2 regions of the Priestia sp. FSL R5-0597 genome follow, and region 1 is predicted to be linked to the other one. Evidence: riboswitches for the same ligand, from Rfam matches in the RefSeq annotation. Region 1 holds a riboswitch; the other holds the start of a gene.
The links. A riboswitch is a leader RNA that binds a small molecule or an ion and turns the genes downstream of it on or off. The one in region 1 is predicted to bind FMN.
Positions count from the first base shown of each region.

Region 2: it holds a riboswitch for FMN, as region 1 does, so the genes downstream of both, ribE (riboflavin synthase) here and MKX72_RS22040 (ECF transporter S component) in region 1, are expected to answer to the same signal.

Region 1 covers NZ_JBBOUZ010000001.1:4,167,744-4,180,130, reverse strand. Annotated here, with positions in the region: gene ccsB (c-type cytochrome biogenesis protein CcsB) at 1-383, shown strand, start outside; gene MKX72_RS22060 (response regulator transcription factor) at 711-1,427, shown strand; gene MKX72_RS22055 (ATP-binding protein) at 1,427-3,199, shown strand; gene MKX72_RS22050 (peptidoglycan DD-metalloendopeptidase family protein) at 3,371-4,060, shown strand; gene serA (phosphoglycerate dehydrogenase) at 4,092-5,666, opposite strand; FMN riboswitch at 5,966-6,109, shown strand; gene MKX72_RS22040 (ECF transporter S component) at 6,264-6,839, shown strand; gene MKX72_RS22035 (ferredoxin) at 6,921-7,169, opposite strand; gene MKX72_RS22030 (helix-turn-helix domain-containing protein) at 7,427-8,476, shown strand; gene MKX72_RS22025 (RecQ family ATP-dependent DNA helicase) at 8,500-10,017, shown strand; gene MKX72_RS22020 (CPBP family intramembrane glutamic endopeptidase) at 10,017-10,622, shown strand; gene MKX72_RS22015 (DUF2663 family protein) at 10,711-11,166, shown strand; gene MKX72_RS22010 (hypothetical protein) at 11,221-11,595, shown strand; gene MKX72_RS22005 (metallophosphoesterase) at 11,616-12,383, shown strand.
Region 2 covers NZ_JBBOUZ010000001.1:1,298,524-1,310,910, forward strand. Annotated here, with positions in the region: gene MKX72_RS06580 (YkvI family membrane protein) at 193-1,227, shown strand; FMN riboswitch at 1,335-1,485, shown strand; gene ribE (riboflavin synthase) at 1,764-2,423, shown strand; gene MKX72_RS06590 (bifunctional 3,4-dihydroxy-2-butanone-4-phosphate synthase/GTP cyclohydrolase II) at 2,440-3,633, shown strand; gene ribH (6,7-dimethyl-8-ribityllumazine synthase) at 3,725-4,195, shown strand; gene MKX72_RS06600 (hypothetical protein) at 4,578-5,450, shown strand; gene glcT (glucose PTS transporter transcription antiterminator GlcT) at 5,582-6,430, shown strand; gene ptsG (glucose-specific PTS transporter subunit IIBC) at 6,701-8,755, shown strand; gene MKX72_RS06615 (phosphocarrier protein HPr) at 8,774-9,040, shown strand; gene ptsP (phosphoenolpyruvate--protein phosphotransferase) at 9,040-10,761, shown strand; gene MKX72_RS06625 (LrgB family protein) at 10,803-11,489, opposite strand; gene MKX72_RS06630 (CidA/LrgA family protein) at 11,486-11,854, opposite strand; gene MKX72_RS06635 (LysR family transcriptional regulator) at 12,352-12,387, opposite strand, start outside.

The DNA.
Region 1 (12,387 bases):
TCTTATATTGGCTGATTCGTCTTATTTTACGGAAGCGAATTGGAGCCGCGCTGCAGCCGCTTGTGAAGCAGGTAAACAGCGACTTGCTTGATGAAGTAAGCTACAGAGCAGTGGCGATTGGATTTCCTATTTTTACATTAGGAGCACTTATTTTCGCTATGATTTGGGCTCAGATGGCCTGGACGCGCTTTTGGGGATGGGACCCCAAAGAGGTGTGGGCGCTGATCACCTTTTTATTTTATGCCGCTTTTCTTCATCTTCGGCTGTCTAAAGGATGGCACGGTGAAAAATCAGCTTGGCTGGCAGTTGGCGGGTTTGCCATCATCATGTTCAACTTAGTGGCCGTGAACCTAGTTATTGCAGGTTTACATTCATATGCGTAACCTTTAAAAATAGAATAGAGGCTGAAATAAAGATATTTTAGTTGAAGAAGATCCGAACGATGAGTTGAGATTCTTGATGGAGAATCACATTTGTTCGGATTTTTTATTTGCATGGTGAACGGAGGCTTCATATATGTAGTTGCTTCTAGCTCCTGTATTTTATTTGTCCATCTGTAGATTGGATGGATTTCGATATGTCTCAACCTCTTTTTTGAGGAAAAAAGCTATTTTTCATAAAGGTGTTCACGAATTGTCACATTGTTTGGGTAACATAAGTAGAACTCGCCGGTTTTTTTTTGTACACTAAGACTAGGAGGTTGAAAATACATGCAAAACGAACAAAGATTACTGCTAGTAGACGATGAAGATCGCATTAGACGATTGTTAAAAATGTACTTAGAAAAAGAAGGATACATCATTGAAGAAGCAGCCGACGGGCATGAAGCAATCGAAAAAGCGTTACACATAGATTATGATTTGATTGTATTAGATTTAATGATGCCTGGCATAGACGGTATTGAGGTCTGTAAACAAATTCGCGAGAAAAAAGCAACTCCTATTATCATGCTTACAGCTAAAGGTGAAGAAGTAAACAGAGTCCAAGGGTTTGAAGTAGGTACAGATGATTACATCGTTAAGCCGTTTAGCCCAAGAGAAGTGGTTCTTCGCGTAAAAGCACTGCTTCGACGTTCTTCTCAAGCAACGTTTATTCAGCCAGAAACGAGCGTGAAAAACCTTATTGTCTTTGATCACTTAACCATTGATAATGATGCACATCGCGTTACAGCAGACGGAAAAGAAGTTAACTTAACTCCAAAAGAATATGAATTATTATGCTACCTTGCAAAAACGCCAGATAAAGTATACGACAGAGAGCAGCTGCTGCGTGAAGTGTGGCATTATGATTTCTTTGGAGATCTTCGTACGGTAGATACGCACGTCAAGCGTTTGCGTGAAAAGTTAAATCGCGTATCGTCACAAGCGGCGAAAATGATCGTAACCGTTTGGGGAGTAGGGTATAAATTTGAGGTTGAAAATAACTGATGTTTTGGAGAAGTGTAGTTGGTAAACTATGGTTTACTATCCTATTGCTCGTTACGCTTGTTTTATTTATTTTGACCATTTTACTGCTTCAGTTTTTTGAAAATTATCATGTTGTAGACGCAGAAAACCGTTTAACTAAAACGGCTGCTAAAATCTCTACCATTGTGCAGGAAACAGAGGATGAAAAGCTAGGACTATCCATTGCTCGTGAACTTGCAGATCAAGCAAGTGTAGTTATTGTTCAAGATAAAGATTTCTATTGGCATTCCACACATCCTGATAAAGAAAATAAGAAAGCTATTTCGGCCATTGTTAAACAAAACGATCAGCTAAATCAAGTGGTTGAAAAAGGCAAAGTAATACGGGAAAAAATGTACATGACCACAAAGAAAGACACGAGTGATGAGCCTTTAATGTTTGTTGTCGGTGTACCTTTAATGAAAGATAATAAACCGACAGGCGGCGTTTATCTGTATCAATCTCTTTCTGAAATTGAAGAGCCCGCTCAATATACGACTAAGTTCATTTTATTGGCTGCAGGTATTGCTATTATTTTAACTACTATCTTTGCTTTTTTCTTATCCACTCGAATTACAGCACCTCTTAGAAAAATGAGGCAGGCGGCATTTGAAGTAACAAAAGGGAACTTTGATACAAAAGTACCTATTTTAACTCACGATGAAATTGGAGAGTTAGCGATTGCTTTTAATCAAATGGGCAGGCAGTTAAAGTTTAATCTCAATGCGCTCAATCAGGAAAAAGAACAGCTTTCAAGTATTTTAAGCAGTATGGCAGACGGTGTTATTACGTTTAGTAGAGACGGATCGATTTTAATTACCAATCCCCCAGCGGAGCATTTTCTTCAGACTTGGTATTACGAGCAGGATGTGAACAACCAGCAGGTGCCTGAGCTTCCAGCAAACGTCGTGCATTTGTTTCAAACGGTAGTAGAGACTGAAACGGAGCGAAGTGCAGAGTTGAAAATTCAAGGGAAAACGTGGGTCATTTTAATGTCACCGCTCTATAATCAAACGAAAATCCGCGGTGCTGTAGCTGTACTGCGAGACATGTCTGAAGAGCGTAAACTTGATAAATCGAGAAAAGATTTTATTGCAAACGTGTCTCATGAATTGCGTACACCTATTTCTATGCTTCAAGGTTATAGTGAAGCTATTATTGACGATATTGCAAGTACGGATGAAGAAAAGAAAGAAATTGCACAGGTGATTTATGATGAATCACTCCGTATGGGCCGGCTTGTAAATGAACTTTTAGATTTAGCGCGAATGGAAGCGGGACATGTGCAGCTTCACTTAGAATCTGTAGCAATGGTTGAATTTACAGAACGTGTTTTGCGCAAGTTTCAAGGGTTAGCTAAAGAAAAACATATTAAACTGTCTCTTAATGGAAAAATAGAAGATGAATTTGAAGCGATGATTGATTCAGACCGTATGGAACAAGTGCTGACAAACTTAATTGATAATGCCATTCGTCATACGGATGACTACGGAGAAGTAAAGCTGCATCTTGATAAAAGTCAATCCGAAATCCATCTTTCTGTTCAAGATACGGGAGCAGGGATTCCAAAAGAAGATCTTCCGTTTGTATTTGAGCGATTTTATAAAGCTGATAAAGCCAGAACGAGAGGAAAGTCAGGAACTGGTCTTGGGCTTGCGATCGCTAAAAATATCGTGGAGGCACATCAAGGGATTATTGCGGTTGAAAGTGAATTAAATGAAGGAACAACTTTCTTTATCAAACTGCCAAAGTAAACACATGCTAAATAACAGTTTGTCTTCGGCTGAAATAATAAGAATAGCAAAGAGATGTGATTCATTGGAGAATCACATCTCTTTATTTTTTCTATAAACAAGTCTAAAAGAGAAGGAATTGGCATATAGTATGTTTTGTGTGCAATGATCTACATAGGAGGTTCTTTCTTCATGATTGACGTGTTAAGAAGAATATTGGTTGTATTAGTGATGGGATTGTGTATAGGTCTTTTATTTTTGGGCGGACAAATGGTAAAGGCAGAAGAGAAGCAGTGGGAGTGGCCGGTTGAAGGAGTCTTAACTGATATATTTGGTTCTCGTCACGCCAAACACTTTGGAATCGATATAGCAGCACCTGTTGGTACACAGGTGTATGCTGTTGCAAAAGGAGTGGTGAGCCGCTCTTATTATTCAAATACATACGGGCAAGTTGTTTTTATCAAACAAACGAATGGATACGAAACGGTCTATGCTCATCTAGAGAAACGACTTGTTGCAGAAGGAAATTCTGTAGCCGCAGGTCAAAACATTGGATGGGTTGGCAATACAGGACGATCTTCAGGTGCACATTTGCATTTTGAAGTTCATCAAGGAAGTTGGAATCCGGATAAAACCAATGCGGTAAACCCACTCGCCAAATTGGACAAGCAAAAACTATCGGCATACGTAAAAAACGATTTAGCTGCCACGGTTTTTCAGCAGTTACATCAGGCTTCTGATAACTGTATTCTTATCCATCAAGGAGATACATTATCTGAACTTGCGGCCAAATATGAAGTCGATGTGGAGCAGCTAAGAAAGTGGAATCATTTAAAGAACACCGCTTTAAATGCAGGACAAGTGTTAAAAATAAGTCCATAAAAAAAGAGCCGCTAAGGCTCTTTTTTCAATGTCACAACTCAATGCGCTGTATGGTCACAATTTCGCTTGTTTGTTTTAATGAAGTGATGACAGAATCATCTAAAAGTTTATCAAACGTGAGCATCATAATGGCTTCTCCGCCTTTTTGCTTACGGCCCACTTGCATGGTAGCAATGTTAATACGTAAATCTCCAAGTACTTTCCCTACATTTCCAATAACTCCGGGCTGATCACTGTGACGGATATAAAGAAGATGTCCTTCTGGATAAAAATCAATATCAAACGAATCAATATTAACAATTCGAGGTCCATATCCTGCTATATAAGTGCCCGTAATGGTAAATGTACGCTGTTCGCCTGTTACTGTAACGTCAATTATATTAGAATATCCTTGCGTATCTTCCGATGTTTTTTCACCAAATGTAATTCCTCGTTCTTTGGCAATCATAGAAGCATTGACTTCGTTAACAGGTGAGTCAATACGATGGGTTAAAAAGCCTGATAACAAGCTCCGTGTAATATAAGTGGTTTCTAAATCCGTCACTGTACCTCCGTAGGAGATCGAGATATGCTGAACGGGTTCTCGCATGCATTGAGATAAAATAGCTCCCATTTGTTTAGTAAGGCTCGTAAACGGCTGAATTTTTTCAAAAACTTCTTTAGAAAGCGTTGGTAAATTAATGGATGAACTTACAGGATTACCTTCTAGAAAACGCAGAACGTCATGTGCCACGTCTTCAGCAACGTTAAGCTGGGCTTCTTTTGTAGAAGCTCCTAAATGGGGAGTTGTAATAACTTGATCAAAATGTAACAAAGGGTTATCAATCGGCGGTTCAACTTCAAATACGTCAATAGCTGCACCTTGAACATGGCCAATTTCTAAATAATGAACTAAGGCTTTTTCATCAATGATCCCGCCGCGTGCGCAGTTTAATAAAAATACACCCTTCTTTGTTTTGGCTAATGTTTCATGATTGAGCAATCCCTTGGTTTCTTTCGTAAGCGGAGTGTGTACGGTAATTACATCCGCTGCTGCTAGTAATTCATCCAGGGATAATAATTCTACGCCTAGCTTTTCAGCTCGGGAAGAGGTTAAAAAAGGATCGTAAACGTGAACGCTCATATTGAAGGCTTTTGCGCGTTTAGCAAGCTCTGAGCCAATTCGTCCAAATCCGATAATGCCCAGGTGTTTGCGATTAAGCTCTGTTCCAACAAATGCTGAGCGGTTCCATTCGCGCGCTTTGACTGAAGCATTTCCTTGGGGGATATGCCGAAACAAGCTAGCCATCATAGCAAATGTATGTTCCGCCGTTGAAATGGTATTTCCGTTCGGCGCGTTAATAACGACAACCCCTCGTTTGGTTGAGGCTTCAATATCAATATTATCGACACCTACTCCAGCGCGAGCAACAATTTTTAAATTCGGCATTTTTGCCAGCAAATCCTCTGTAACCGTCGTAGCACTCCGTACTAAAAGCGCATCGTACGTATGCAAATCATTCTCAACTTCTTCAACTTTTTTTCGCGTAAGATTCACATGAGGAGCTTCAAGTAGTGGAGCAAGACCTTCATTGCTAATTGAATCAGCTACTAATACGTTATACATGACGTGAACATCTCCCTTGAATTTTACTATCATCAAATATTTGATAATTTACCATGTTAAAAAAATTCTGTCAATTATATTTTTTAAACTTTACAATTAGTTATCAAATACACAATTGTAAACGTAAAATTGAAACTATAAATATGTCATAATGCTGTTGGTTATGCACTTATTTCCTTATTTTACATATAAAACAGTAATGAAGTTTATAAAAGACATCAATTTAATAGGAATTAAAAAAACTTCTTTATTTACTTTTAATTCGAGATAACATATAATAAATTCATAATTAAATATTGGTCTATCTTCGGGGCAGGGTGAAATTCCCGACCGGCGGTAAAAAAACAAATTGTTTTGAGCCCGCGAGCTTATATGTAATACATACGAGCAGATTTGGTGAAATTCCAAAGCCGACAGTACAGTCTGGATGGGAGAAGGTGGAGGTTCAGCGTTCAAAACCTAATGTGATGAACGTTTATTAAATATGCCTGCCATGTCTCCTCTCAACGAATCATTTGTTGGGAGGTTTTTGCGTGGGGATATGAAGTTGAACCTTTCTTCTTTGAAGAGTGGATCACAAAGAAGGAGAGAGGCAAGATGCAACAAAGTAAGAAAACTCAAAAGCTGGTTATACTAGGAATGTTAAGCAGTATTGCTTACATTTTAATGATGATTAATTTTCCGATTCCTGGATTACCTCCGTTTTTAACAATTGATTTTAGCGAAATTCCTGCACTCGTAGCAGCACTTCTATTTGGACCTATGGCTGCTGTTATAGTAGAAGGAATAAAAAATTTATTGAATTATTTAATTCAAGGAAGTGCTACAGGGGTTCCGGTTGGTCAAGTGGCGAACTTTGTAGCTGGTTTACTGTTCGTTCTTCCTGTATCATATATGTTCCGTCGATTTAAAACAGCTAAAGGCGTAACGATAGGTTTGGTTACGGGTACGGTTGTAATGACGGTACTCATGGCTGTCTTAAATTATTATGTCTTTTTACCAGCGTATACAATCTTCTTACAATCGCCAGAAATGTCTAGTGAACAAGCGCGTCAATATATCGTTGCAGGTATTTTGCCGTTTAACTTAATAAAAGGAGCAGCAACAGGGGTTATTTTTGTCTTATTGTTTTCAAAAATGAAGCAATGGATCACGCGCCGCGTTGCTGTTTAATTCAATCGCTCTCCCGGGGAGAGCGATTTTTATATATAAAAAAACCTGCAGCATGTACTATACTACAGGTTTGTTCAATACTTATTCGAATTTATTAGCATCGCCTTCGAATTTTTCATCCGCTACGCGAATTGAATCCGTAGGGCAGCCTTCCATTGCATCCATCATATCATCTTCTAGATCTTCTGGAATTTCTACTACACCTTGGTTATCATCTAATGTTACGAATGCAATACCTTCATCATCATAATCATAAATGTCTGGTGCTGCTGCTCCGCAAGCGCCGCATGCGATGCAAGTATCTTTATCAACAATTGTATATTTTGGCATAACAAGACCTCCTGTAAAGTGTTCGAAAATTTCTCATTATATAATCTCTTCGCGAATCAAGAGTGAAATTTCTCCTTATTCATTGTAAAATGATTTATAAAACTTTTCAATAGAAAAGTCACTGAGAATGCTTATCAAATCAAGGTTTCTTCACTTATCCAAACGTTTTGATACATAAAGGAAAGAGCTAAAAAGCCTTTATCTCACATGCTATTGGTCACTTTTGGTACAATGAATGAGAAAGGAAGTTGACACCTTTGAATTATATTCAAGTTAGCATTTTATTTTGTATAAAACAGTTAAAAGGTGAGCGAACCGCCTATGGTATTTATCATTTATTAACAGGTAAAAAGTCAGCGCAAACAATTCAAGACGGAAAAATTTTTGGAATCTCTTTTCTTTTTCAGTCATTTTTTTACTTAGATAAACGGTCTTTTGAAACCTGCGTTGCATATTTAAAAGAACAGCAGTATATCGAAGAAACTGAAAATCAAAAGTATGTGATGACAGATAAGGGACGAACACGCCTTGAAGATGAACTGACGGCTCGGCCCTTTCATCCAGCTTTAGACGGATGGAAATTCGCAAGCAGTACTCAATTATTTTTAGCAAGAATCACTTTGTTCATTCAGACCTTATCAAACCTACAGTATTTTCAAAAAGGGTTTTTACCCATTTCCAAAAATCCTGAGGTCATTCAATGGGTCAAAACGTATATTATGTCTCAAAAGCAAACGCGTCAAGAGTTAGCCGCCGAGCTATTCAAAGAGCTCCGAACGTGCTTGAAAGATTGTACGGAACGGGATGCGTCTCTTTTTGTTTTGCAACTGACTGGATACGAAAGAGTAGGCTTTACAAAAAATCAGTTAGCATATCAATATGAACTCGATGAGCATTATGTGCATATTCAACTTTTAGGGGTTATTCATCATATCATTGAAAAAGTGAGTCAAAATAATGAAAGCTTTCATGTACTTTCTTCTTTTTTGCATGATCTATATTTAGAATTGCCTTTGACAAGCTCGACGTTAAAAACGTATAGCTGGCTTCAAAAAGGAAAGGCGCTTGAAGAAATTGCTTATATAAGGCGTTTAAAAGAAAGTACAATTGAAGATCATATTGCAGAATTAGCTCTGTTTGTTCCATCTTTTTCAATCGATGCATACGTATCGCCTAAGCAGCAGGAAGAAATTATCTCGGCTTTTGAAAGTTTGCGTACAAATAAATTAAAGGCGATAAAGGAAGAAGTAAAAGACGACGTTACCTATTTTCAGATTCGTCTCGTATTAGCAAAACATTTTACCTGATACTAAAAAAAGTGGTGTTTGATGTGAAGATAGAACAACTTCTACAGAAACAATTTGGCTATAGCCAATTTCGACTAGGACAAAAAGAGATTATTCAAGATATTTTAACAGGTCATAATGTGTTAGCGGTTCTTCCTACAGGAACAGGGAAATCATTGTGCTATCAGCTCCCCGCTTATGTGTTGAACCGACCGGTGCTGATTGTATCTCCTTTAATTTCACTGATGGAAGATCAAGTTCAACAACTAAAGGCAAGTGGAGAAAAGAGAGTTATTGCCTTAAATAGTTTCCTACAACAAGAAGAAAAAAGACGGGCGCTAAAAGATTTAGCTTTTTATCGTTTTATTTATGCATCTCCTGAAATTTTGCAAAACGCTGTTGTGGTAGAAGCATTAAAACAGGCAAAGGTAGGCCTTTTCGTTGTGGACGAGGCGCACTGTATTTCTCAGTGGGGACATGATTTCCGTTTGGATTATCTTCAGTTAGGAGATATATGGAAGGAACTTGGCAGTCCGCTATGTCTGGCACTAACAGGAACTGCGACTAGGGAAGTAGTGGAAGATATTAAGCGCTACTTATCGCTGCCTGCTGTCAACGAGCACATCTATTCCATGAATCGAAGTAATATTGCGATGAAAGTTGATTTTGTTGCAAGTATTGAAGAGAAAAAAGAGAAGTTGCTGATGTACGTTAGTGAACTGCAAAGTCCAGGAATTATCTATTGTTCCAGCCGATCTTGGACAGAAGCATTAACACAGCTTCTAAAGGAAAATGGGATACAGCGAGTGCAGTATTACCATGGGGGAATGGAACCGAATGAAAGAATGCTTGTTCAACAGCAATTTTTAGAAAATCAGCTGGATATCATTTGCTGCACAAGTGCATTTGGAATGGGGGTTAATAAATCGAATGTTCGCTTTGTTATTCATTTTCATACACCTACGCAGCTAGAAGCATACGTACAGGAAATTGGAAGAAGTGGACGCGATCAGCAAAACAGTATTGCGATTTTGCTTTATGCTGAAGGAGACGATGATTTTGCTCATTCTTTACTTGAAATTGAGCTTCCTTCTTCAGATATCATCTTATACTGCCTGTCGTATTTACGAAATCATGATCAGGCCATTCCTTTAAAACAAGTAGAGTCTCATTTTCTTTATACAGTGGGTATTCAAGAAACACATTGGCGATTTATTCGTTATTATTTGTACAGAGAAAATGTAGTGGAAAATGAACATGTTGAACCTAGGAAAATCCCTGAATCGCTGCATGAAACGATTGTTGCAGCTGTAAATAAACGTCTTCGAAACAAACATGACAAGTACCGTGCGATGAAGGAGTTTATTGAGGCAAAAGAATGCCGTCGTCAGGTGCTGCTTGGCTATTTCAATGAGCTGGGAAAATCAGAGCTTCAGAATTGTTGCGATTGCTGCGGATTGGATTTAGAAGCCTATAAAAAAACAAATGGTGAGCAAGAGCAATGGACATTTCAAGGCTGGGAATTAGAATTAGCTCGTTTGCTTCGTCAAGGAGAGATATAATGGCAAAGTCACAGCAAGAGCTTATTTCATCCATGACGGATGCAGAGCTGGTTAAAAATTTATATGTAACGCAGCTGCTCATCTGCTTTATTGCTTTAGGCATCGGTTTTTTCACATTTGATTCGTGGCATTCCTTTTTACAGTTTTTTGAGCTGGATTGGGCTTCTATTTTATTGTACGGGGGAGGTACAGCTCTCTTGGTAGTAGGAGGAGATATGCTTCTAATGAAGTGTGTACCCGAGCATTTATATGATGACGGAGGGATTAATGAACGTTTATTTGCTAATCGTTCCATTCCTCATCTAGCCCTTATTTGCCTAATCGTTGCCTGTTCAGAAGAAATATTATTTCGAGGGGTTATACAAGTTCAGTTTGGCCTTTTTTGGGCGAGTATCGTATTTGCACTCGTTCACATTCGATATTTAAAAAAGTGGTTTCTATTTATTTCGGTTGTGGTTTTAAGCTTTTTAATAGGGTTGCTGTTTTGGTGGACTGAAAATTTGTATGTCACGATTTTTACTCATTTTCTCATTGATTTTTTATTAGGCCTGCAGATACGAAAGTCAAAAGGGAAATCTGTACAGTCAGAAGAACTCATGCAGTAAAGGTTAAGGAAACAGCCATTATTTTCAGTGTTATCCACATAATCTTTTATATTCACTCATATGTTGTACTAGCATACGAGGGGGTGGAATGTTGGAAAACAAGTTGATAGACTTTGAAAGCGATGAAACACTTCAATATATATTAGCGAGCGTTATCAAAAGAAAAGAGACGGTTAATAAGCTGAAAGCTAAAGAGAAAAGATGGAAGCTTTTGTTTTTAGCCAGCGTAACGGCTGTTATTAGCTACTTTTTTTTCATATTTCAAAGCGGTTTTTTTACGACGTTTAGCGAATTTTTCTCATTTTTGTTAGGTAACATAGGGCATTTGATGTTTCTATTGCTTACCGTCTCCCTTTATTTTTATACTGTACAGCTGCAGAAAAAAAGCGAGAAAGCGGAAAAGACTTTTCAAGACTTGCGCTGTGAGATTATTAAAAGAAGCAAAGAGCTATGGGCGACGCCTGAAACATGGGAGAACCGAAAAGAAACGTTCCGCTGGATGCAGTCCACTTATGGAATTAATTTATATCATGAAAATAAATAGAATCGCATGAAAAAGCCTCTTTTTACATAGAAGTTTAGTGAAGGGGGTTTTTTTGTGAGAGATTGGTTTAACTTGCTGGCTGCGTGGTTATGCAGTTATTATATCAGCAGTTTAACGGCTGTAGGCTCAAAAGCTTCGTTAACCTATTTACTTATTCAAATGATTTTACATCCGTTAGATGTGTTTGGTATTATAATCTTATTTTTCACGGCTCTTTTTTGTCTGTCGGCGGCAGTTCGTAAAGTGTTTCTGCAAAGTCGGTTGTTTCTAAAAGGCTATAAGGTAAAATGGCATGAATATCTTGTTTCATGTCTATGTGTGATAGGAGTTTTATCGTTAAGTACAGTTGCGCTTTATCAAGTAGTAGGTTTGTTAACAATTGCGACAATTTATGCCCTTTCTTCTTTAACAGAAACACACCGTGTATAAAATGAAAAGAAGGAGAATATATGGTTATTTCTTTAATTATTTTAGCGTTAGGCATAGGCCTGCTGATTTTTATGTTTTCGGAAGCCCATCGTACATATGTAGAAGAAAGAACGATTCATTTATCAACATTTCCCGGAAATCAGCAGCCTTTACGCCTGTTTTTTATATCGGATGTACATAAGCGAACAGTTTCGTCGAAGTTGTTGGAAAAAATACCTGGTGAAGTAGATTTTGTGATCATAGGCGGTGACTTACTAGAAGGAGGAGTACCTTTATTGCGTGCTCGTCAAAATATTCAAAAGCTTAAAACGCTTGGACCGGTCTATTTTGTATGGGGAAATAATGATTACGAAGTAAGTCAAGTGCAATTGAAGCAGATGCTTAAGGATGAGGGAGTTATTACCCTTAAAAACGAGCATGTCTCTGCAGTTTCTAAACATGGTACTACATGCAATTTTGCGGGAGTAGATGATTTATCCGAAGGTGAGATGGATCTAAAGCGAGCTGTTTCTTCCATTGAACCTGACCAGCTTACCATTCTTCTAAGCCACAATCCTGATGTTATCTATTATGTAGATGAAGAATCAAAAGTAGATTTAATTTTGAGCGGACATACACACGGAGGACAGATACGCTTATTTAATTTTGGTATGTATGAATTAGGAGGGCTGAAAGAGAAAAGACAGATTCCTCTTTTTGTTAGTAATGGATATGGTACAACCTCCCTGCCTCTCCGTTTACAAGCTAGAGCACAAACGCATTATATCACTTTAAAAAGGAAAGAATAGCCTT
Region 2 (12,387 bases), 2.9 Mb from region 1:
ATATCCGTATATTTTGTTTGAAAACTGCCGTTATGTTAAGGGATAAAGGGTTTTCATGAAAAAAACAAGAAGGAAATAAAAAAACGAAAAAGGAACAGCACCGGGTGAGGCGAGGATTTACATATAAAAGGCTCGTCTTTTTTTAACCGTTTCTACATATAGTGAACTATGAAGGGTAGAAGGGTGATGGGCATGAAAAGGTGGAAAATCACGCTGCAGGTTGCTGCTACGTATGTAGGCACCGTTGTAGGAGCCGGTTTTGCAACAGGCAAGGAAATTGTTCAATTTTTTACACAGTACGGGGAACTTGGAATGGTTGGAATTTTGGTCAGCGGCTTGTTTTTTATTTGGCTAGGTTCGAAAATGATGCTGCTTTCGCACGCAATTGGGGCTTCTTCTTATCAGCAGCTTAATACATATTTATTTGGTGATGTACTTGGAAAAGCGGTAAACGGTGTAATGATCGTCATTTTATTTGGAGTAACTTCAGTCATGCTAGCGAGTACGGGGGCAATAGGAAAAGAACAGTTCGGGCTGTGGCCTCCTGTTGGGATGATTTGTACAATTGTTTTAACTTATATATTTATCGCAAGAGGAATTAACGGTATTTTAATGGTTAATTCTCTTGTTGTGCCGATGATGCTTTCATTTGCTTTTATCATCTTTGTGCCAAATGTCAGCTATTTCTCACTGATTCAAACGAAGCCAGACTTAACGCTCGTCACACAGTGGAAGTGGGCGGTTAGTCCCTTTTTATATATTTCCCTAAATCTAGCTTTGGCTCAGGCCGTTTTAGTTCCATTAGGAAGCTCCGTGAAAGATAAGAGCGTGATCAAAAAAGGGGCCGTAATAGGAGGATGTGTACTTACGTTTATGCTTGTTTCTACTCATCTTGCCCTTTCCAATTTGCCTTATTCATTTCAACTTGATATTCCTATGAGTGCCGTTGTTAAAAATATCTCAGCGTGGGTGAATGTTTTATTTACGGTAGTTGTGTTAGGCGAGATTTTTACTACATTGATTGGAAATGTATTTGGAATCGCTAAACAGCTTCAATCATTTCTTCCCCTGAATGACAAACAAGCTTTTGCGTTTATTATCTTGGCATGCTTTATTATCGGGCAATTTGGATATGCTCAGCTTCTTGAGTTTTTGTATCCGATATTTGGCTATATTGGACTAGCTTTTGTATGGATGCTATGTATTAAAAAAGAAAAAATAAGCTAAAAGCTGGATTTTGAAGAGCGGATGTGAAAAAACGAAGTTAAATGATGTGACAAGTCGATTTTACTTTGCTATAATGTAAAACAAATAAGACTCTAGCAGTCGAATATATTATCCTTCGGGGTCGGGTGTAAGTCCCAACCGGCGGTGATAAAGCATATGCTTTTAAGCCCGTGACCCGTTTTCATACGATGTATGTTAGCGGTGGATCTAGTTAAAATCTAGAGCCGACAGTAAAAGTCTGGATGGGAGAAGGATCAGGAAGCACAGTTGTTTTTTTGTGTTGTATTAATAAGGGACAGGTTTGCCTTTTTTAAAGCTACCCTTGTTTTCATACACAAAACATAACTGTTTATTTCGTATACAATTAGCGGAATTTTGCATAGATAAAACTGATTCAGCTCAGCCGACCCCTTGGACATTTGTTCAAGGGGCTTTTTTATTTTCAGTGGTTGGGGGAAAGATAAATATGAAAAAAAAGCAGCTGCTATTTCAAAACGGCATAAGAAGTTGGAATAGCGCCAAAGCAGGTGAAGAAAATGTTCACAGGTATTATTGAAGAAATTGGAAAAATAAAACGGATTCAAAAGGCTACAGAAGCAATTGTTCTTACGATTGATGCGAAGACCGTGTTAGAAGATGTGAACTTAGGGGACAGTATTTCAGTTAACGGCGTTTGTTTAACCGTAACAGCTTACTCTCAAAATGAATTTACGGTCGACGTCATGCCGGAGACGATTAAAGCAAGTACCCTGCAGCTTCTAACCGTTGGATCACGTGTTAACTTAGAACGGGCGATGGCTGCAAATGGCCGGTTTGGAGGGCATTTCGTTAGCGGACACGTTGATGGAATTGGAACCATTGTAAGCAAAACACGTAAAGGAAATGCCTTTTATTATGAAATTCAAGTCGACCCTGAACTTCGTGAATTTATGATGTTAAAAGGATCTGTTTCTGTAGACGGAACAAGTCTTACTATTTTTGATGTCAGCAACCAATCATTTACTATTTCTCTTATTCCTCATACGGTGCTTCACACAGTCGTGGGAGACAAACAGCGAGGAGACAAGGTGAATATTGAATGCGACATGTTAGCTAAATATATGCATCAAATGATGACGAATAAGTCAACTCCTGGCGCCTCGAATCGTTCAGGTAATATGAAGGATTTATTGCAGCAGCATGGTTTTACAAATTAACAGTGAGGTGAAAGAGATGTTTCATAAAGTAGAAGAAGCCATTGAAGAGTTAAAAAAGGGAAAAGTGGTTATTGTATGCGACGATGAAGATCGAGAAAATGAAGGAGATTTTATTGCATTAGCCGAAAAAACGACGCCTGAGGTTATTAACTTTATGGCTACTCATGGAAGAGGATTAATTTGTACACCTGTTAATGAAGAAATTGCGCATAAATTGAATCTTCACCCAATGGTAGTGAACAATACGGATGTACATGGAACAGCATTTACAGTAAGTATTGATCATATTTCAAGTACAACAGGTATCAGTGCGTACGAACGTTCTGCTACCGTTATGGCTCTTGTAAATGAAGCAACGGTAGCAAGTGATTTTCAACGACCAGGACACATTTTTCCGTTGATTGCAAAAGACGGGGGCGTTCTGCAGCGTGCGGGTCATACAGAGGCCGCTGTTGATTTAGCCGTGTTAGCAGGAGGAAAGCCTGCGGGTGTTATTTGTGAAATCATGAATGAAGATGGAACAATGGCACGCGTACCGGATTTAACAAAGATTGCAGAGCAATTTGATTTAAAAATGATTACAATAAAAGATTTGATTGCCTACCGCCGCAAACATGACCAGCTGATTAGCCGTGAAGTAGAAGTAAGCTTACCTACGGCATTTGGTGATTTTAAGGCTGTAGGATATACAAATAAACTTGATAATAAAGAACATGTGGCTCTTATCAAAGGTGATATCGATCATAATAGCCCCGTTCTCGTGCGTGTTCACTCCGAGTGTTTGACTGGAGATGTGTTTGGCTCTGAGCGCTGTGACTGCGGTCCTCAGCTTCACGCAGCTCTTACGCAAATTGAAGAAGAAGGACGCGGCATTCTGCTGTATATGCGTCAAGAGGGCAGAGGTATTGGCTTATTAAATAAGCTAAGAGCATATAAGCTGCAGGAAGAAGGATACGATACCGTAGAAGCGAATGAAAAACTCGGGTTTGCTGCGGATTTACGAGAGTATGGAATCGGTGCTCAAATCTTAAAGGACCTTGGAGTCAAACAAATGAAGCTTTTAACGAACAATCCTCGCAAAATTACTGGGCTAAAAGGCTACGACCTTGAAGTGGTAGAGAGAGTGCCTCTTCAAATGCCGGCAGTGGATGCCAATAAAAAATACTTAGATACCAAAGCTAAAAAACTAGGTCATTTATTACATTTATAAGTTTACACTTTTTTTCGTTATAACAAATGAAGCTAATTCATGAAAAGAAATGTAAATAACTATATATTACTACTAGCAGGAGGAACAAGAGATGAATCATTTATATGAAGGAAATTTAGTTGGCACAGGATTAAAAATCGGAATCGTGGTAGGGCGTTTTAATGAATTTATTACAGGGCGTTTACTTAGTGGAGCAGAAGATGCGCTTAAACGTCACGGCGTAGCTGATGAAGATGTAGACGTGGCTTGGGTACCGGGTGCTTATGAAATTCCATTAATCGCTAAAAAATTAGCTGAATCTAAAAAATATGACGCGGTTATTACGCTAGGAACGGTTATTCGAGGAGCTACTCCACACTTTGATTTTGTATGTAATGAAGTAGCAAAAGGCGTTGCATCTCAAAGCTTACAAACAGGCGTACCAATTATCTTTGGTGTATTAACAACTGAAACAATTGAGCAAGCAATTGAACGTGCAGGAACAAAAGCAGGAAACAAAGGATGGGAAGCTGCAGCATCAGCTATCGAAATGGCCAACCTTTCAAAAATGATTGAAGGATAATAGAGGTCATTCCAGTTTTTGTAAGATAAAGAGTTAAAAGAGGCTGAAACAAAAGTATGGTAGTTGAAAGAAGATCCGAACGATGAATCGTTCGGATTTTTTCATGGTTAGGGTTACATTACAACATAGGTTTCCTGTATGTAGGCTTCTAACTGTTGAGTGGAGAGCAGGGCGAAGGCTCCTGTACGGAAAGCGAAGCCTTGCAGGGAAATCAACTGCAGTGCAGCAAGCGATCCATACTATCTCATGTATCCGATTTGTTCGCCTTTAGATTGGATTGATGTAGTATGTCTCAATCTCTTTTGAATAGAAGCTAGCTATGTATAATTTAGCTAAAACGTCTTACTCTAAGTAATAATTAGGTCGTAAAAGGGAGACGTCTATGCCTCATTATACTGCTTTTTTTGCATTGATTATTATCAGCACAGCCGTTTTGCTTACAGTATTCATACGTAAAAAAGATAAAAAGCTAGTCGTTTTGCTTTTTTTTATCATTGGAATGGCTTATGTACTAGAGTATGTTGTATTTGTGTTGTTTGAAAGTTACGAGTACGATCCTGATTTTATGACCAATGAATATTTTGATAATTTGTTTGGGTCCTTAACTTCTCAAACGTTTGCTTTTCCAATCATGGCTATGGTGGTAGCTGCTTATCAATTAAAATTTCGCTATATTTTAATCATTTCGGCTATGTTTATGGGGATTGAAGAATTATTTTTACACTGGGATATTTATACACATCACTGGTGGAAAACAATTTATACAGGCGTTTTAATGACTATAGGCTTTAGTATTTCAAAGATTTGGTATGTATGGCTAACAGAACGGTATATGACATTTGTGCATTACGCTACATTTTTTCTGGGAATGCTCGCCATTACTTCTACTATTATGTTTCTGCTGTTAGCATACTTTCATAATAATTGGTTTTATACGGGATGGTTTGCGTCGGTTACTCATGATTCCGTAAATGCAACGATGATTTATGTTTGTATTGTTACGATTCTCCTCGTTTGGAGTGTAGTCAAAGAATTTTTTATTGGAGCTGGGATCATTATAGCGGGGCTGCGTATAGTAGATATTTTACTAATTCACTATGGGATTTTACTGGTATCTATTACCACTTCACTTGTTCTTTTTACGCTTTTACAAGCGGGTATATTCATTCTGAGCGTTATGCTTCAACATTTTATTATGAAAAATTGTTATGGGACGAGTAAAAAAGACGTTGCGTTTCCAGCGAAGAACTACTAAGATAATACGTAACTCAAATAGTTTAGTTCAATAATATTTGAAACAAAGAAAAATGAATTGACGGTTATGCGTATTATTTGTAAGATAGGAAAGCAAATAATAGAAAGCCGAAACAGGGGAGTGAAGGATTCGTGAAAGAGTCCTTTTTTGTAGAAAAGGTACTTAATAATAATGTATTAATTGCTAAACACCTTACCTATGATGAAGTTGTGCTAATTGGGAAAGGAATAGGGTTCAACAAGAAAAAAGGCGATGAAATCGATGCAAAAGCTGTGGAAAAAATGTTTTTGCTAAAGAGTGAAGAAGAGCAAGAACAGTACAAGCAGCTTTTAGCTCAGGTGGATGAAGATGTAATTGAAATGATGAATGATATTGTAACGCATATTCAAAAACGCGTTAATATCCCTTTGAATGAGCATATACACATTTCATTGACAGATCATATCGCCTTTGCGATAAAACGTTTTCAGCAGGGGATGGGTCTTAAAAATCCATTTTTACTTGAAACAAAAGCCTTATATCCAGAGGAATATACGATCGCATCTGAAGTGGTAGAGATCATTAGTCGTAAAATAGGCGTGCAGCTTCCGGTAGGAGAGATTGGTTTTATCGCGCTTCATATCCATAGTGCGCTGACTGAAAAAAACCTGTTAGAAGTGAATCAAGACTCGCAGCTTATTCAAACGATTATTAATGTGATTGAAGAATCGCTTCATCTGCAGGTAGACAAAGAATCTGTACACTATATGAGATTGATTCGTCATTTGCATTTTGCCATTGATCGAGTAAAAACAGGGGAAAAAATAGAAGAGCCAAAAAAAATTGCTTTGCTATTGAAAGAAGAATATCCTCTGTGTTACAATGTGTCTTGGAAAGTGATAAAAGTAATGCAGCAAGCGTTACATTTACCTGTGTATGAAGCAGAAGCAGTTTACTTAACGATGCATCTGCAGCGACTTATAACAAAAACGGATTTATAAAATCATTTCAATACGTGTTACTGATACGATCAGGCATGAGTGAGAAATGAAGCGATGTGTAATTGGATGAGTATATCCATTTGTCGTTTCTTTTTCCTCATGCCTTTTTTTGTTATAAGAAAGCGCAATCATTGAAGACTTCGCCTCATAACACCGGGAAATGTAATGAGTTTTCTAGTTAAAGAAAGCGTTTTATGAAAGCGCGTTAATGATTCACGTATCAAATAAATAGCTTGTTGCACACTAAATATATAAAAGGAGGTAAGCGCCATGTTTAAAAAACTTTTTGGAGTATTACAAAAAGTCGGAAAAGCGCTTATGCTACCGGTTGCGATTTTACCGGCAGCAGGGATTTTACTTGGAGTAGGGACAGCGCTTCAAAACCCTACATTGTTGGATGCAGTACCGGCACTTGGTGCAGACTGGGTTCAATTAGTTTCAAATGTTTTGTCGCAGGCGGGTCAAATCGTATTTGACAACTTATCGCTATTGTTTGCCGTTGGTGTTGCCGTTGGTTTAGCCGGTGGTGACGGTGTAGCAGGTATTGCTGCAATCGTAGGTTACTTAATTATGAACAAAACGATGAGCACAATCTTAGTGGCTACAGGACAACTAGATCCTGACAAAATGGGTGCTAATCCAGCTTACACTAGCATCTTAGGAATTCCTACGTTAGCTACGGGTGTATTCGGGGGTATCATAGTAGGTATTTTAGCTTCATCCATGTATAATCGTTATTTCAATATTGAATTACCATCTTACTTAGGGTTCTTTGCAGGAAAACGATTTGTACCAATTATTACTGGGGTATTTTCAATTCTTTTAGGTGTTATTATGATTTTCATTTGGCCGCCAATTCAAAGCGGATTAAATGCTTTCTCTACCAACATGATTGATGCAAACCCAACTTTATCAGCGTTTGTATTTGGATTAATTGAACGTTCATTAATTCCATTTGGACTTCATCACATCTTCTACTCTCCGTTCTGGTTTGAGTTTGGTGATTATGTCAATAAAGCAGGTCAACATATTCATGGTGACCAAAAGATTTTCTTTGCTCAATTAGCAGATGGCGTGCCTTTAACAGCAGGAACATTCCAAGTTGGTAAATTCCCGTTCATGATGTTCGGATTGCCAGCAGCCGCTCTTGCGATTTATCACGAAGCGCGTCCTGAAAACAAAAAATATGTAGCTGGTATCATGGGTTCAGCTGCTTTAACATCTTTCTTAACGGGTATTACAGAGCCGCTTGAGTTCTCGTTCTTATTCGTAGCACCAGTATTATTTGCGATTCACGCAGTATTTGCTGGTTTGTCGTTTATGGTTATGCAATTATTAAATGTTAAAATCGGTATGACATTCTCAGGTGGGGTTATCGATTACGTTCTATTTGGAGTTATGCAAAACCGCACAGCATGGTGGCTAGTTATTCCAGTAGGTTTAGTTCTAGCAGTTATCTACTACTTCGGTTTCCGCTTTGCAATCCGTAAATTTAACTTAAAAACACCGGGTCGTGAAGATAAAGAAGAAGGAGAAGAAGATGTAAAAGTAGAAGCAGCAGAGCTTCCGACAAATATTTTGGCTGCACTTGGCGGTAAAGAAAACATTACACATTTAGATGCTTGTATTACGCGTTTACGTGTTTCAGTAGATGATGTGGGTAACGTTGATAAAAACCGTTTGAAAAAACTTGGAGCAGCTGGTGTTCTTGAAGTTGGTAACAATATTCAAGCTATTTTCGGTCCGAAATCTGACACGTTAAAAGGTCAAATTCAAGACATTATGAATGGCAAAACACCGGTTGTCACAAAAGAAGAGACAAAAACAATTGAAAAACCTGTTGCAACATCTGAAGTAGGAAGCGATAATGGTAATGATATTGTTTCACCGATTGAGGGAGAATTGGTACCTTTATCGGAAGTACCAGATCAGGTATTTTCACAAAAATTAATGGGTGACGGTTTTGCGATTATTCCGAAAACAGGCACAGTAGTTGCACCAGTGGACGGAAAAATAGTAAACTTATTCCCGACGAAACATGCTTTAGGTATTGAATCAACGACTGGACGTGAAATTTTAATTCACGTTGGTATTGATACAGTTAATTTAAAAGGCGAAGGTTTTGAAGCTTTAGTTGCCCAAGGCGATGAAGTGAAAAAAGGACAGCCTCTATTGAAAATTGATTTAGACTTTGTAAAAGAAAATGCGCCATCGACGATTACGCCGATCATTTTCACGAATTTACAAGCTGATGAAAAAATTGATATCTTAAAGCAGGGCCAAGTTTCTCAACAAGAAGCAAATATTATTAACATTTCAAAGTAAAAAGGAGATTGATTTAACATGGCACAAAAAACATTTACAGTAACAGCAGACTCAGGAATTCACGCACGTCCAGCAACAACTTTAGTACAAGCAGCAAGCAAATTTGATTCTGACATCAACTTAGAATTCAACGGTAAAACTGTAAACTTAAAATCAATCATGGGCGTTATGTCTTTAGGTATTCAAAAAGGCGCTACAATCACTATCTCTGCAGAAGGTTCTGACGAAGCAGATGCACTTGCTGCTCTTGAAGATACAATGAGCAAAGAAGGATTAGGCGAATAATGACAAAGGAAATTCAAGGCATTGCCGCTTCTAGCGGCATTGCTATTGCTAAAGCATTTCGTCTAGAAAATCCAGAATTAACCGTTGAAAAAAAATCAGTAACTGAAGTTGAAGCAGAAGTAGCACGTCTAGAAGCTGCGCTAGAAAAATCAAAATCAGAACTTGAAATTATTAGAGAGCACGCTCGTAAAGAACTTGGAGATGACAAAGCAGAAATCTTTGAAGCTCACTTATTAGTTCTAAGCGATCCTGAACTTATTAATCCAATTAAAGATAAAATTACGAATGAAAATGTAAACGCTGAACATGCACTTGATGAAGTAGCGGCAATGTTTATTAATATGTTTGAGTCAATGGACAATGAATATATGAAAGAACGTGCTGCTGATATCCGTGACGTAACCAAACGTGTATTAGCTCATCTTTTAGGTGTAAACGTTTCAAATCCAAGCTTAATCTCAGAAGAAGTTGTCATTATCGCAGAAGATTTAACGCCGTCTGATACAGCACAGTTAAATCGTAAGTTCGTAAAAGGATTTACAACAGATATTGGCGGACGTACTTCTCACTCAGCAATTATGGCCCGTTCAATGGAGATCCCAGCTGTTGTAGGTACAAAAACAGTTATGGAAGACATTCAAAACGGCGTATTAGTAATTGTTGATGGTTTAGATGGCGAAGTTATCGTTGATCCAAGCGAAGAAACAGTAAAAGCTTACGAGAAAAAAGCCGCTGAGTATGCAGAACAAAAAGCTGAGTGGGCTAAGCTTGTAAATGAAAAAACGGTTTCAGCTGATGATCATCACGTTGAACTTGCAGCTAACATTGGTACACCAGAAGATGTAAAAGGCGTATTAGAAAACGGCGGCGAAGGCGTTGGCCTTTATCGTACAGAATTCTTATATATGGGCCGCGAAGATCTTCCGACGGAAGAAGAGCAGTTTACTTCTTATAAAACAGTTCTTGAACGTATGGAAGGCAAACCAGTGGTTGTTCGTACTCTTGACATCGGTGGAGACAAAGAGCTTCCTTATTTAAATCTACCAAAAGAAATGAACCCATTCTTAGGATTCCGTGCTATCCGCTTATGTCTAGAGATGCAAGACATGTTCCGTACACAGCTTCGTGCGCTTCTACGTGCAAGCGTATACGGTAATCTGAAAATTATGTTTCCTATGATTGCTACTGTTGATGAGTTCCGTCAAGCAAAAGCTATTCTTTTAGAAGAAAAAGCAAAACTTCAACAAGAAGGCGTACAAGTTTCGGAAGACATCGAAGTAGGGATGATGGTAGAGATTCCTTCTTCAGCGGTAATCGCAGATTTATTTGCTAAAGAAGTAGATTTCTTCTCTATCGGAACAAACGATTTAATTCAATATACGCTTGCTGCTGACCGCATGAATGAGCGCGTGTCTTATTTATACCAACCGTATAACCCAGCGATTCTTCGCTTAGTGAATATGGTAATCAAAGCGGCTCACAAAGAAGGTAAGTGGGTAGGCATGTGCGGAGAGATGGCAGGAGATGAGATTGCCATTCCAATTCTTTTAGGCTTAGGCTTAGATGAATTCTCAATGAGTGCAACGTCTATTCTGAAAGCTCGTTCTCAAATCCGTCAATTATCAAAAGCTGATATCGAACCTCATTTAGATACAATTCTATCAATGTCTTCTACGGAAGAAGTTATTGAGTTCGTAAAATCAACTTTTCATATTGGATAATAAAAAGGTGTGATCATATATGATCACACCTTTTTTATCTTTTAAGAGAAAATAGTAGGCAAAAGCATATTTGCAAACAGCATTGTAAGAAGTGCTGCTACGATCATGCCAAGGCTAGAAAAAGTGCCTTCAATTTTTCCAAATTCAAAAGCTCTTGCTGTACCTGTCCCATGGGAAGCTACTCCTAAAAGAAGACCTCTTGCTAGAGAAGAATGCAGTGCGAGGAGCTTAATCAGTTTTGGAGCGACCATACATCCTACTACACCGGTTATAATCACAAACATAATGGTAATATTCGGATCTCCTCCTAGCGTCTGAGACACATTAACGGCAATAGGAATCGTAACCGATCTTGGAATCAAGCTATGAACCAGCGTTGATTGTAAATGAAACACTAATGCTAACAGCATGGAAGAAATCATGGCAGCAAACGTTCCGAGCCCTACGCTTAAGCTGATTTCAACACGATGTTTTTTGAGTAAATCAAAGTATTTAAACATAGGAACAGCAAAAGCAACAGTTGCTGGTCCAAGCATAAAGCTAATAGCACTGGCACCTTGCTTATAATGATCATAAGAGCCATTCGTTACTAATAAGATGCCAATTAAAAGAATGGGGGCTAGTAAAATAGGGGAAACTAGCATAGACTTATATTTTTTATAGAGCACTTTTGTGCCGACATAAACGAGCAGTGTAAGCGGAAGAGCAATCCATGTGAGTAATGTCATTTTAGCGAACCTTCCTTTTTTCTTGAAATATGTTCTGCAATGATTCCCGTTACAGACATCACAATAATCGTACTGATTGTGATAATAATCACAATCTGGATTCCAAAATGCATCAATACATCTCCATAATTGATGAGTCCAACGACGGCTGGTATGAAAAATAATAATAGTTCTCCCACTAACAGTGTTCCACCTTGTTCAACCCAGCTTAATTTAATTACTTTAAAGTACAGTAAGAAAAACAGTAAGAAAAATCCGATGATACTACCTGGCACTGGGAGGTCAAACCACTGTGAAATACTTTCTCCTATTAAAAACAGAGCCGTTAGTAATAAAATCTGTAAAATCACCATAATCAGTTTCATGATTAGCCTCCTTTATTTATGTTTTTATTCATTCATTCCTAGTTTGTTGAGACAATAATGGAGTCGTCTATGCTGAAAAGACGACTCCATCATGGGAAAAGAGAAACTATTTGGATTTTGCAAATGGGGATACAACTTAAGTAAATGAATGCTACACACTTATCTTACAAAAAAACGACTATAATATGAAATATATAATAACTATGATAACTATTCTTTTTAGTTATAGTCGCAAGAAATCTCTTTACAAATGCGTTGGTAACCTTTTCAAAAAAGCGTTTGTGAAATATAAGGTGTAATTATTTAATAAAAGGCAATCAAAAAAAGAAATTGTGACATGCCTACATCCATTCAATCTAAAGACGAACCAATGGGATAAATGATTTAGTATGAATGACTTGTTACACCGCCATGAAAAAAATCCGAACGAGTTTGATTCTTGATGGAGAATCAGGCTCGTTCGGATTTTTAATTAAACTACTTTTGTCTTAGCTTTGTTAAACTGTACTTTTAATATAATCAATAAAAGCCTG